2 regions of the Tatumella citrea genome follow, and region 1 is predicted to be linked to the other one. Evidence: predicted binding sites of a transcription regulator. Region 1 holds the regulator's gene; the other holds the start of a gene.
What was found. The regulator PhoB, encoded in region 1, activates phosphate uptake and scavenging genes when phosphate is short. The targets are predictions, from matches to a motif close to CTGTCATAAAACTGNCNNAT.
Positions count from the first base shown of each region.

Region 2: a site for PhoB is predicted at 4,270-4,289, ahead of phoA (alkaline phosphatase). Genes of this name have one in related genera too.

Region 1 is NZ_CP015579.1:1,084,750-1,092,043, forward strand. Features, by position in the region: gene A7K98_RS05180 (AAA family ATPase) at 1-2,453, opposite strand, end outside; gene sbcD (exonuclease subunit SbcD) at 2,450-3,688, opposite strand; gene phoB (phosphate response regulator transcription factor PhoB) at 3,935-4,624, shown strand; gene phoR (phosphate regulon sensor histidine kinase PhoR) at 4,639-5,955, shown strand; gene A7K98_RS05200 (cobalamin-independent methionine synthase II family protein) at 6,184-7,287, shown strand.
Region 2 is NZ_CP015579.1:358,436-365,729, forward strand. Features, by position in the region: gene A7K98_RS01860 (APC family permease) at 1-814, opposite strand, end outside; gene A7K98_RS01865 (carbon-nitrogen hydrolase family protein) at 842-1,612, opposite strand; gene A7K98_RS21240 (hypothetical protein) at 1,906-2,061, opposite strand; gene A7K98_RS01870 (hypothetical protein) at 2,538-3,755, shown strand; gene A7K98_RS01875 (hypothetical protein) at 3,823-4,161, shown strand; gene phoA (alkaline phosphatase) at 4,351-5,757, shown strand; gene A7K98_RS01885 (sigma-54-dependent Fis family transcriptional regulator) at 5,859-7,294, opposite strand, start outside.

The DNA.
Region 1 (7,294 bases):
AGCTGTTTTTCATTTGCCTGCCAGTCACTCCAGAGCTTAAGTTGCTCTGAAAACCATTGTTCTGCGTCACTACTCTGTTCGGGTAATTCCAGTGAAAACTGGCGAATATCAGTACGCAATTGTTCTGAACGTTCAGCTGCCAGCGCTGTGGCCTGCCGGTGACGGTCACCTAATTCACTGGTTTTTTTCTGGCTGTTTTCCAGTTGCTGGTTTAGCAAACTTAATTGCTGCTGATGTTGCTGTAATTTCTCCCGGCAGAGATATAACGCTTCCCGTGCCTGCTGGCAGGAAAGCGCGGCAGCTTCATGTTGCTGCAATTGCTGACGGGTTTCTGCTTCCTGTTTTTCGAGGGTTTGAATCTGTTGGTTAAGTGCAGTGTGGTCGCTGATTTCAATGTTGCTGTTGTTACTGTCTGCGAGTTGTTGCCACTGCCGGGAAAGGCTTTCCAGCTCACTACTCAGCGCATCAATATCCGTTTGCAGCTGCTGAGTGCGTTGTTGTGCCTGAATCAGACCGGTTTTCTGTTGGATCCCCTGTTCCTGAAGTGCGGCAACACTCTGTTCCAGGCGTTTTCTTTCCTGCTGATTCTCATCCGGCTGTAGCTGGCGATAGTGTTCCACGGAAGGATGTTCACCGGACCCACAGAGCGGGCAGGGCTGTCCCGCGATCAACTGATCGCGCAATACCGAAAGATTGGCAATTTTAGCTTCAAGCTCACACAGTGCAGTGACAGCCTGCAACTGCTTTTTTTCGGTCTGATAGTGACGGCGAAATTGTTCCAGCGATTGTTCATCATTAATGATTTGCTGGTTTAACCGGATCTGTTCCTGTCGCAGACGGTCAAGTTGCTGTTTCAGAGGCGCCGCTTTAGAGGCCAGAACTAACAGCTGCTGGTGGAGATTACGCTGTACCTGATATTGTTCCAGCGAGTGACGTAATCCGGCGGTGTTGGCCGTAACCTCCAGTGCCCGAAGTTGTTTCTCGTGTTGTTCAAATACCTCAGCAGCTGTCTTTTCAGCATTTTGTAATGGCTGAATCTGCTGATTCAGTTCCGTCAGTGACTTTTCCAGCAGGGCCGTCTGTTGCTGATGTTCATTTAATTGTCGTTCAGCTTCCAGAACATCCTGTTGCTGCTGTTGCCAACCGACCAGACGGTGTTGCCAAAGCTGCAGATGTGTTCCATAACCGGCAATATTCTGGTGGTTTTCCCGCCATTGCAGCCACTGCTGCCTTTGTTTACTGAGAGTTTCAGACTGTAGTGAAACAGTGCCGTGTTGCTGACTTAAAGGTAACAGCTGTTGCTGAACTGCACTAAGTTCCTGGCGGCTGCGGTTATACTGCTGTTGTCCGGTGGTTATTTGTTGATCCAACGGGATCACCTGTCCGGTCAGTAAGGCTTCCTGTTGCTGTTGCTGCTCCCGCAACTGCTGAAGCCCGGACTCAGCCTGTTGATACTGAGTCGCTGACTGTTGTTGCAGTGTTTCTGAGTGGTTCAGTTGCTGTTGTGAAGTGACCTGCTGAGCCAGTAATTGCTGTTGCTCCTGCTGCTGGCGTAGCAGTTGCTGCCAGAGTCCTCGCACTTTTTCTGCGGGTTCACTTTCGGCCAGGCGTTGCCTCCCTGGAGCTGCCTGCCGCCATTGAGCGGCCATTGCCTGATGTTCCTGCTCACGTTGCAGACGTTTGCTGGTCAGTAACTGGTGTTGCTGCAGCCACTGCTGCGCCTGACTAATCAGCAAACTCTCCTGCTGTAGTGCCTGCTCCTGCTGCTGCAGGTCAGTCTGTTGCAGGCTGAGTTGATCACGAGTCTCCTCATTCAGTAACAGGACGCCGGAGGCACCGGCTTGCAGGTTATCCAGTTGCTGGCGTAACTGCTTGTGCGTTTCAAATACTGCCTGTGAAATTTGCCCGTAAATTTCGGTACCGGTCAGTTCCTCCAGCAGTTCTGCCCGCTCTGCTGAAGGCGCATTCAGAAAGGCCGCAAACTGTCCCTGAGATAACATCATTGAACGGGTGAAGCGCTGGAAGTTCAGCCCCGAAAGCTGTTCGGTGATTCGTAATTTATCCTGAATTTTGTCGGCGACGATAACATTATCCTCGCAACGCGCCAGTTCAACCCGTGGAGGTTGTAATTTGCCATTATGCTGGCCACGCGCTCTGTTCTGGCTCCAGAATGCCCGCCATGCCTGACCTTTAATCTCAAATTCGACTTCCGCCAGACACTCGCTGGTTCCGCGTGACATCAGTTCATTCTGGGTCGGTGTGACCGGGCCCAGGCGTGGCGTCTGATGGTAGAGTGCCAGACAAATAGCATCCAGCAGGGTGGTCTTACCGGCTCCGGTATCACCGGTGATGGCAAACAGACCGTTGCCGGCAAACGGTGGCTGACGAAAATCGATCATCCACTCGCCGCGCAGAGCATTCAGGTTTTTGAACCGCAGGCTTAGTATTTTCATTCGTTGTCCTGCTCCTGTCCGGCGTGTTGTACCTGTTCCAGCGTCTGCAGATAAAGGGTCAGTAGTCGCTGGCGATCATCTTCTGACAGTTGTTGTTCCAGCTCAAGGCGGCGCAGAAATACATCTTCTGCGGTGAGTTCATTGAGCGTTTCGTTCTCCATCCGCTGAATGCCTGCCGTCGAGCGTTCACGACTGCGGCGTAGCAGTAACACTTCTGCAGGTTTGCCTGACACCAGGGTTTCGATGCGTTGTTGCAAGTCACTGAGATAGTCCTGTTGCGTGACTTCAATATCCAGCCATACCGGCCGGCCACTGTCATCGGCAGTCAGTGCATTGATTTGTGTTTCTATCTCTTCCAGTGAACCTCTCAGGGTTTGCATGGGCTGGAAACAAGGAACAGGCAGAGTAGTTACTGTGAGTGGCTGGCCGGGGCCACATTCTACCAGGCAGACGCTTTTCTCCTTACCTGGTTCATCGAAACTGAGTGCAATGGGTGATCCGCTGTAGCGGATGTGTGGTTGCCCGCCGACCTGTTGCGGGCGATGAATATGTCCCAGGGCGATATAATCCGCGGGAGGGAACGCTGATGCCGGAAATGCATCCAGGCTGCCGATATAGATATCCCGTACCGACTCACTGCTGCGGGAACCCAGCGCGGTCAGATGTCCGGTGGCAATAACCGGCAGTTCAGGTTGACCCAGTTCATCCCGCAAACCAAGCGCGCCGTCATAGCATTGCCGGTAATGATCGGTGATCGCCTGTAACAGGTTTTGTTGTTTCTGCTGGCTGTCCAGACCGGCCTGACTCAACTGAATATCCCGGGGACGCAGATAGGGGATGGCACAGAGTACCGCCGCAGGCTGCTGTTGCTTATCGCGGAGAATAACCAGTTGATTACTAATGTCAGTCCCGGCACTGGCGATAACCCGGGTGTTCAGGCACGCAAGTAATTCCCGTGATTCGTTAAGCATGGCAACTGAGTCGTGATTACCGGCCAGAATAACCAACTGGCAACCTGTCTGTTGTAACGAGACCACAAAGTGGTTGTAGATTTCCCTGGCATAACTGGGTGGCGAACCGGTATCAAAAATATCACCTGCGACTATCAGGGCATCGACCTGGTGGTCGGTAATTTGTTGCAATAACCAGTCGAGAAAAGACTGATGTTCATAAGCCCTGCTACGGGTATAAAAAAACTGACCCAAATGCCAGTCAGAAGTATGGATAATTTTCATAATGTTCCCGGTTTCACCCTGCTGCACGCAGTATACCTGTTACCGGCTCCCGGATAAAAAAAGAGTGGCTTGTCCGGATTTGTATTACAGGATGGCCACTGGCACAGTACGGTTAGCAAAAATCAATAAATTTTTATGACATGTTCTCAGAAAATAAGCTGGCATTTATTCATAAAACTGTCATAAAACTGACTCATAATGGCGCCGCAACTTCGGAAATACCCGAAGATATTCGCTGGAGAAACAATGGCTAAACGCATTCTGGTCGTAGAAGATGAGGCTCCGATTCGCGAAATGTTATGTTTCGTGCTGGAGCAGAATGACTATCATCCCATCGAAGCTGAGGATTATGACAGCGCAGTAAAAAAACTGATTGAACCCTGGCCCGATCTGATATTACTGGACTGGATGTTACCTGGTGGTAGTGGTATTCAGTTTATCCGTTATCTGAAAAAAGAAGCGATGACCCGGGATATTCCGGTCGTGATGTTGACGGCCAAAGGGGAAGAGGAAGATCGGGTTCGCGGGCTGGATGCTGGCGCCGATGACTATATGACCAAACCTTTTTCGCCGAAGGAACTGATCGCCAGGATAAAAGCGGTGATTCGTCGTATTTCGCCGACGGCAGATGATGAGCTGATTGATATTCAGGGGCTAACGCTGGACCCGACCTCGCACCGGGTTATGTCCGGAGAAACTCCGGTAGAAATGGGACCAACTGAATATAAATTACTGCATTTCTTTATGACTCACCCGGAACGCGTTTACAGCAGAGAACAATTGCTGAATCATGTCTGGGGAACTAATGTGTATGTTGAAGACCGGACGGTAGATGTTCATATCCGTCGTCTGCGTAAGGCACTTGAAGTCACAGGCCATGAGCGTATGGTACAAACAGTCCGTGGTACAGGATATCGTTTCTCTGCCCGTTTCTGAATGGAGTGTCACTCGTGCTGGACAAACTTTCGTGGCGCACCCTGATATCTGAATTTCTGCTTGCCTGCCTGGCCGGTGGTGTGGCTGGGTTACTGACCCGGCAACTGGCCTGGTGCCTGCTGCTGGCGGTTGTCTTATTACTTTTCTGGCATTTCTTCCAACTAATGCGTTTATCACACTGGCTGTGGGTCGACAGGACCATGACTCCGCCAACCGGTAAAGGCAGTTGGGAACCTCTGTTTCATGGCTTATTTCTGATGCAGGTGCGCAACCGGCGGCGACGCGGAGAGTTGCGTAATCTGATTAAACGCTTTCGCAGTGGTGCAGAATCGCTGCCTGACGGGCTGATCCTGACCACCGAAGAGGGCAATATTTTTTGGTGCAACGGGCTGGCACAACAATATCTGGGTTTACGCTGGCCGGAGGATAACGGGCAAAATATCCTCAACCTGCTGCGTTATCCTGAGTTTTCCCGCTATCTGCAGGCTAAAAATTTCGAAACTCCTTTGACCCAGCTACTGAATAACGGGCATCACATGGAGTTCAGGATTATGCCCTACAGCGAAGGGCAGTGGCTGATCAGCGCCAGAGATATGACGCAGATGCGGCAGCTGGAAAATATGCGGCGCCACTTTTTCGCTAATGTCAGCCATGAACTGCGTACCCCATTGACGGTTATCCAGGGTTATCTGGAAATGATGGAAGACAATCAGCTGAATGATAAAGTCTATTTCAAAGCTGTGGGGACTATGCAGGAACAGTCGCGGCGCATGGAAGGGCTGGTTAAACAGCTGATGACGCTAACGCGTATCGAAGCAGCACCTGCACTGAATATGAAAGAGATAGTTGATGTTCCGGCAATGTTACATATGCTGCAACAGGAAGCCGAAACTCTTAGTCAGGGCCGACAAAAAATCACTTTTTCTATAGATGAAAAGCTACGGATATACGGCAACGATGAGCAGTTACGCAGCGCTATCTCCAACCTAATCTATAACTCAGTCAACCATACCCCCGAAAAAACCCATATTGATATTGTCTGGAAACGCTCTGTTGAGGGAGCATATTTTTCGGTATCCGATGATGGCCCGGGGATTGCTGCTGAACATATCCCGCGTCTCACCGAACGTTTCTATCGGGTAGATAAAGCCAGATCACGTAATACCGGCGGCAGTGGTCTGGGACTGGCGATTGTGAAACATGCTCTGGGGCATCATGGTGCCCGGTTATCTATCACCAGTGAACCTGATCACTGTACCTGCTTTAGTTTTTCTCTGGCTGCACGGATGATTGTTCCGGGGAATGCTGCCATTCCTGTGACCAGCCAATAGCTGACAGTCACCGCAGTACGTTCTCTGCGGTGACTGTGTTCCCACTGATTTATCCCGTAACTGAGATTGCCGGTCGCTTTCGGACTACAGATGAAATAAATTCATTACGAATGAATTATATTCAATTGTCAGGCTGATTTTCTCATGCCACCCTGAAAAAATCACAATTTAGCCGTCTGGATGGCTTAAACAGATCTGCCGGTCACCTCCGGCATCAGGAGAGTAATTATGCAAAGAGCTGAGGCACCGTTTCGCGCCGATATTGTCGGGAGTTTTCTGCGACCCGAAGCGATAAAACAGGCACGGATACAATTTTCGGCAGGAAGTCTCGATGCCGAAGGGTTGCGTAAAGCTGAAAACGCAGCGATTCGTGATGTGGTTGAGCAGCAGCAGGCTGCGGGCTTAAAGGTGGTGACCGATGGTGAGTTTCGCCGCGCCTGGTGGCATTTTGATTTTTTTGACGGGCTGGAAGGGGTTGAACCTTTTGAATCTGACCACGGCATTCAGTTTAACGGAGTGCAAACTAAAGCCCGTGGTGTTCGGGTAACCGGGAAACTGGGGTTTGGTGAACATCCTATGCTGGAGGACTTTCGTTTCCTGCAGAGCGTTGCCGGTAAAAGCGTGGCGAAGATGACTATCCCCAGCCCGAGCGTGCTGCATTTCCGTGGCGGGCGCAAATATATTGATGAAAGCGTCTATCCTGATCTGGCTGAATATTTCGATGATCTGGCCACGACCTGGCGTGATGCGATTCGTGCCTTCTATGATGCAGGCTGCCGTTATCTGCAACTCGACGATACTGTCTGGGCTTATCTCTGTTCAGAAGATCAGCGAGCTCAGGTCAGAGAGCGGGGGGATGATCCTCAGGTGCTGGCTGCCACTTACGCTCAGGTACTGAATAAAGCGCTGATCGGTAAACCTCATGATCTGACCATTGGTCTGCATGTCTGTCGGGGAAATTTCCGCTCCACCTGGATCTCTGAAGGAGGATATGAGCCAGTGGCAGAGATCCTTTTCGGTCAGGTCAATGTCGATGCCTTTTTTCTGGAATACGATAATGAACGATCCGGTGGCTTTGAGCCGTTACGCTTTATTAAACCCGGACATCAGCAGGCGGTGCTGGGATTGATCACTACTAAAAACGGAACGCCGGAAGATCCCGCCCGGGTGAAGGCGCGAATTGCCGAGGCCAGTCAGTACCTGAGTCTTGATCAAATCTGCCTGAGCCCGCAATGTGGTTTTGCCTCCACCGAAGAGGGTAATAGCCTGACCGAAGAGCAGCAATGGCAAAAAGTCCGCAGCGTGGTGACTATTGCCAGCGAAGTCTGGTGATTTAACG
Region 2 (7,294 bases), 730 kb from region 1:
TGTTGGCCACGCTGACGGCATGGGAGTAGCCGCTGCCAACAATCATCGCCCAGGCCGAGAAGGTGTAAAAGACCCCAATAATAACGACTGCCAGATAGGTCGCACGGGGAATGGTTTTTTCCGGGTTCCTGGATTCGTCACGGAAAATCGCGGTGGATTCAAAGCCAATAAACCCGGTCAGAGCAAACAGCACGGCAATGCCCAGGCCGTGGCTAAATGCAGCCGTGGGTTCAAAAGAGACCAGGCTGATTCCCTCGGCGCCGCCTTTATGCAGAATCGAAAAATTCATGATCAGCACGACACCGATTTCCAGTACCAGCGCAATACCAAGGATTTTTGAGCTGAGCTCAATATGCCGGTAACCGAGAATAGCAACGGCAGCTATCGCCAGCAGAGAGTACATCCACCAGGGGTGAGCATGACCGCCATAATGCACTACCAGGTCGTTCACCGCCCAGCCCATATAACCATAGACCCCGGCCTGGATAGCCGTGTAGGTGACCAGTGCCAGATAAGCTGAACCCATTCCGGCACGTAACCCCAGCCCCTGAGTGACATAAGAATAGAAGGCTCCGGCCTGTTTAACATGCGGCGTCATTGCTACAAATCCCACAGCAAACACTAACAGGATAAGTGAAGCTATCAGAAAGCCGAAGGGAGCGCCGACACCATTGCCGGTACCGATAGCCAGTGGCACGTTACCGCCAATCACGGTAAGCGGGGCTGCGGCGGCAATCACCATAAATACGATACTGCCCACTCCCAGATTGCCACTGAGTCTGGCGGGGCGGGGGCTGGTTTTAGCCTGAGTCATAGTGAATTCCTTATATCTCTTTGAATTTTAAAAAATGTCGGTCCGTAAATCTTTCAGGTAAGGATTGTTGTGCTGAGCGCTGACGACCGTCGAAGGTTCTATCTGCGCGTAGAGCAACTGTTCTTCCGTTTCAGATGCCTGGCTAATCACGGAACCATCAGGGGCGGCGACCAGACTCAGTCCGACATATTCCAGATGTTGTTCACGACCGATCTGGTTGACATAGGCGACGTACAGCTGGTTTTCCCAGGCTCGGGTGGCAATCAGGTGCCGGTTAACAAAAGTGAAAGGTTTCATTTGTGCGGTAGCTACCGCGATAAGATGGGCGCCTGCTTTGGCTGCTGCCCTCACCGTCTCCGGGAATTCAACGTCGTAGCAAATCAGCATGGCAATATTCAGCCCTTTATAACGGGCGATGCAGACGGGCTGATCACCGGCAGTAAACTGCTGTTTATCCAGTTCGCCGAACAGGTGAGTTTTGCGGTAAACCGCCAGCAGTTCACCCTGATCGCTAATCAACCAGGACGCATTAAAGATATTGCCGTTTTCGGCCAGCGGCCCGGTGATGACCATTGCCATTTGTTGCTCCCGGGCCAGAGCCTGCAACGCGGTCAGCGGAAAACTGTCGGCCAGTGCCGGTAAATGGTGGCGTAATACATAACCAGACATGAACATTTCCGGGGTGATAAGCAACTCTGCCTGTTGCGCTTTGGCCTGTTGCAGAGCACGGCTCAGCCTGACCAGATTGGCGTCATAATCGCAGTAACTGCTTTGTGCCTGCCAGATTGCAATTTTCATAACGGTCCTCTTTTACTTCCGTTAACCATTAACAGAGCAATAACTGTGCCAGTCATCTGACAGGATGATTTATAAGTATTTCTTTAGGTTTTTATGATGAGACGGGCGATCAAAATGGTTCACAGCACAACAGACGGTGCAGGAATTGCACGCTATTAGTGCATAATCAGGGGGTGAGAGCAGAATAGAGTGATAAGTGTACAGGAAGTGAGCTATTCCAGTGATTGTCACGGGAAATTATAGTGATAACCACAGATAATCCTGCGCCGCTGTGTGGCGACAGCAGGGAACTATCAGTTATTCCACAGTTTACGACTGGCAATATCCGCACCAGCACGCAGGGCGCGAAATTTCTCACGAACCACGGTTGGATGTACTTCAGGTTTATAGGTGGCCTGGGACGAGAATCCGCAATCGGCGCCCGCCAGCACGTTTTCCTTTGCCGACACGTTCAGCGAGTTGTCCGCCTGATAGCAGAGTTAGGCGGCGTTGTGTCAGGCAGCAATGCTGCCTTCCGGTCAGCCTGCCAGCGGCCGGTCAATTGATTAGCAAATGTGTTCAGATTAAAAAAATTACTAAAAAACATTTTTTTTCGTTACGAATAAATTGGCTCTGAATTATTATCCTGTCGATTTCTTAACATTTCAGAAGGCGAAGTACTGCCAGGTAAGGTTAAAAATCAGCCAGTTCGGGACTGTGTGTTGTACAACTCTGATATCACGAAAAGCAGTCTTACCGGACTTTCATCATAAAAATATCTGCAATCTGGTTAGTTTCGCTAATGAGTTGGCTGACCGGAGTGCGATGTGTAGCAATGCCGGCAACTGCTAAAAGCAGCAAATTACCGGATCAGCACGACCAATAAACCGTTGCTGTTTTTAACTTTTATCCCTGATTCAGGGATTTTCTGACATGGAAAGGCTCTATGAAATTTAAACTGGCGTTACTGGTGGTCGCAGTCGCGGCCCTCTCTGGCTGTAAAAAAAATGATATCGACTGTGGTTCAGCCGATATTCAGCAAAATCTGGCACAGCGCATTCTGAATGTTATTGCCGAAAAAACCGGTGCTTTGGGTAATGATCCGGATGCTCTGAGCCACGCTAAAGTGGTACTGGATGGGTTTACTCAGGATGAAGACCAGTCCACCAAAGAAATTTCCCAATGTAAGGTCAATGCCACGCTGACTGATGAGCGCAACTCAGGCGTTGCTCTGAAAGGCCAGGTCAGCTATGCGCTGAGTAAAGACAGCGCCGGGCATATCGTGGTGGATAACCGCTCAGTTTATGCCGGTACCCGCCAGGAAGCGTTTAAAGTCGTGAAGATTGATGAAACGCCGGAACAGAAAGCATGGCGTGAGAAGCAGGAACAGGCAGCAGCAGAACAAGCCAAAGCCGAAGCCGAAGCTAAAGCCCGCCAGGCAGCACAGGATGCAGCGCTGGAGAAAGAGATCACTGCTGCTCAGAGTGCACCGGACAGTGATTTTAAACCAGTGAACCAGCAACAACTGATGCTGTTATTCCTGGAGAATTCTGGCCGTCAGGTGAGCGATGACGAGAAACTCGGCCTGCTGAGTGCTGCCTGGAATTCAGAGAAAGATCCGTTTAAGAAGAATGATATGAAAGCGGCGGAGCTGGCGCGGATCAATCAGGAACTGGATGCGTGGAAGGGCGTGAAGCTGATTCAGATCAGTAAAATGAACTACCGGATGAATGGTAAAAAAGATGCTGCTTCTAAGCAAATAATTACAGATGCTTATCTGGGAATCCGCAAGCCGGGTGACTATGACTTCACTAAAAAATCTTTCCCGATCACCATGACGGGTTGTAACGATAGCCTGAAATATGGCCCACAGACGCTATATAGCAGCCGGCAGAATGTGAAGATTAACCTGGTAAAAAATATCGCCACCTGCGCGCTGACGCCAAAAGATGAAGAAGATGCCCGCAGGCTGTCCGGATTGTTTACTGCAATGGCTCCGGCAGTATTCACTACAGATGCCACGGCTTATTTACTGATCAGTGGCTATGATGCTGACAACGTTTCGGTGAACACCACTTTGATTCGTACTGATATCCAGTTCTACCACAACAATTACGATGCTGTTACCGACAAAGCGCCAGTCCTCACCTGGACCCTGAAATAACCATTCATACCGGTTGTCGTGACGACGGCCGGTATCTCTTTTGCCGTAACTGACGGAACCCAAACCGATGAAAAAATTACGTATACTTTCCGCTGCCGCTATAGTGTTTGCTCTGGCTGGCTGTAACAGCGAGCCTTCAGAAACCGATATCACTCAGGCAGTGCAGAAAAATATCGATGATGCCAATGCCCGGGTGCAGAAAATGGCTGGCAGTGCCATTCAGACCGATGGTTTCATGACCAAACTGCATTCATTGCGCAAAATTTCCTGCGATCAGGCAGGCAAAGGCGCCCAGTACAACTGTAAAGTGGAAGTCGATATTACTGCACCGTTTGTCGGTGAGCGTAAATCGGTCACCCAGATTAGTCTGGTGAAAGATAACGGCAGCTGGGACGTCGTACAGTAATACTGCGGGCCTGGCGGCATGCCGCCGCCGGGCACCGGCTCTGTTTCCCGCAGTCCCCTTATCCCGCGCATTACCCTCACTGTTTATCGCCATCATACTGCCATCCCGGTGACACAAAAATGTCATGGTTATGTCGCAGACTGTGACTATGACACACTTTGTAAAACTTAGTCACGGAGAGTCATAGTTATGAGGCGCAACACGTTATTTGTTCTGTCGCTGCTGGCGGCATCAGTCTCTGTCAGTAGTTATGCCGATGTCGCGGCTTACAGTCGTGCAGCGCAGGGTGATCTTACCCAGCCGGGCGGAGCACGCCGCCTTACCGGGGATCAAACCGAGGCTATCAGAGCCTCGCTGAGCAACCAGCGGGCGAAAAATGTGATCCTGCTGATTGGCGACGGCATGGGCGATTCAGAAATTACCGCTGCCCGTAATTATGCAGAAGGTGCGGGTGGTTTCTTTAAAGGGATTGATGCACTCCCCCTCACTGGCCAGTACACCCACTATTCGCTGGATAAAAAAACTCATAAACCGGACTATGTCACTGATTCGGCAGCCTCGGCGACGGCCTGGGCGACCGGTGTAAAATCCTATAATGGCGCGATTGGCGTTGATGTTAACGGCCATGCGCAGCCGACAATCCTCGAACTGGCAAAAGCCGCCGGTAAGGCCACCGGTAATGTCTCCACCGCAGAATTGCAGGATGCTACGCCGGCAGCGCTGATTGCGCATGTTACCTCGCGCAAGTGTTATGGCCCAGAGAAAACCACCAGTGTTTGCCCGGACAATGCGCTGGAAAAGGGCGGTAAAGGATCGATCACCGAACAACTACTGAATACCCGGGCAGATGTGACTCTGGGCGGTGGAGCAAAAAGTTTTAGCGAGACCGCCAAAGCCGGTGAATGGCAGGGCAAAACCCTGCAACAGCAAGCAACAGAACGCGGCTACCAGTGGGTGACCGATGCGGCAGGTCTGGCGGCGGTGACTACTGCCAGCAATGATAAGCCGGTACTGGGCCTGTTTGCCGAAGGAAACATGCCGGTTCGCTGGCTGGGGCCGAAAGCAACTTATCATGGTAACCTGGAGCAGCAGGCGGTGACCTGTGAAGTGAATAAGCAACGAAATTCATCCATCCCGACACTGGCTCAAATGACAGACAAAGCCATTCAGCTGCTGGAAAACCACCCACAGGGCTTCTTCCTGCAGGTAGAGGGTGCCTCAATCGACAAACAGGACCATGAAGCGAATCCGTGCGGCCAGATAGGTGAAACCGTCGATCTGGATGAAGCGGTACAGAAAGCACTGGAGTTTGCCCGCAAAGATGGCAACACGCTGGTGATTGTCACTGCCGATCATGCGCATTCCAGCCAGATTATTGCTAATGACAGCAAAGCCCCCGGTCTGACTCAGAAACTCCATACCAAAGATGACAGCGATATGACCATCAGTTATGGCAATTCTGAACTGGACTCACAGGGACACACCGGAACCCAGTTGCGTATCGCCGCTTATGGCCCGTATGCAGCGAATGTGGTGGGACTGACCGACCAGACCGACCTGTTCTATACCCTGCGTTCAGCTATGGGCATTGATTAATTGCTGTCGATGGTCTGCCTTTGCCGCCGCAGCCGCAGCCGCAGGCAGAGGCAGAATGAGACGTTCCGCTGACCGGTTCCGGTCAGCGTTATTGTTTGCCGTTATTCCTGCCACACCGCGTCACGGACATTAATTGCCCGTGGCAGCAGCCCCAAAGCATAGAAGCGGTCGGCAATCGCCTGTTGATCACGGATGATGGTCAGATCCATTTTTTGCGTCAGATGACTGCGCCTGGCCAGTGCATGGCTCATTGACTCTGCAGATAACCCCAGTTCAGCAGATAACAGCGCTGCCGCATCCTCACGGTGGGTATTAATGTAGCGTCCGGTCCGGGCTAATGCCTCCATTAGCTGGTGCAGCAGATCGGGGGAATGTGCCGCAAATTCACGGTGTGCCAGATAAAACTGGTGATTCTTAACCCGTCCCCGGCCATCGGCAAGCATCCGTAACTGCCCGTCAAGCCCGGCAGCGCTTAACAGCGGATCCCACATCATCCAGGCATCGACGGCCAGATAATCACTCGGAGTCAGGGGATATTTGGGGGGAGAGTAGACGACTCTGACATCATCCAGAGTCAGGCCTGCTTCATCAAGAATCTGTACCAGCAGATAATGAACGTTAGAACCTTTATTGACCGCTATCCGTTTACCCCGCAAACCGGCGATGGTGCTGACCGGGCTGTCAGCGGGCACCATCAGAGCCACTCCTTCAGGGGCTGCCGGTTCCCAGGCCACATACAACACCCGGTTTTCTCCCGCCTGGGCAAACAACGGCGGTACTTCGCCGGTGGTACCGAAGTCTATTTCACCGTGGCTGAGTGCATGTAGCAGCTGCGGGCCGGCAGGGAATTCGCTCCACAAAACGCTGACGCCGCTGCCGGCCAGTTGCTGTTCCAGCGACTGACGGGCCTTAAGTATCCCGAGATTTCCAAACTTCTGATAACCAATCCGCAGCTCCCGTTCATGTTGCAGACGATGGGGTGTCGCAGGTTGCCGCTGAACCGTCAGGCTGCGTCTGGGCTTAATCAGCCCGAGATGGGCGAGGTGGGTACGTAAAGTATTGCGGCTGATACCTAACAGCTGGGCCGTTTGTAGCTGATTACTGCCGCTGAATTCATAAGCATTACGCACCAACGTATCCAGCACCCGCTGATAGAGCCGTGTGCCACCGCCGGTCAGTTGCTGACGCATAAAGTCATCCAGCGCAGCCTCTCCCGGTGGCAGAGGCTGCGGTTCTGCCGCTGTAAGGCGTAACTGTTGCGGATTAATCACCGGCTCTTTGCTGAGTAACACCGCGTTATGCAGTGTATTTTCCAGTTCACGGATATTGCCGGGCCACGGATAATTGATCAGCGCTGCCATCGTTTCGTCGGTCAGTTGCAACTGCGGACGGCCAAGACGGCGCGCATACAGCCTCAGAAAATGCTCCGCCAGTAGCGGGATATCCTCACGCCGCTGACGCAACGGCGGTAACGTAACCGCGGCAACATTCAGACGGTAATAGAGGTCCTCACGGAACCGCCGCTCGCGAATCGCCT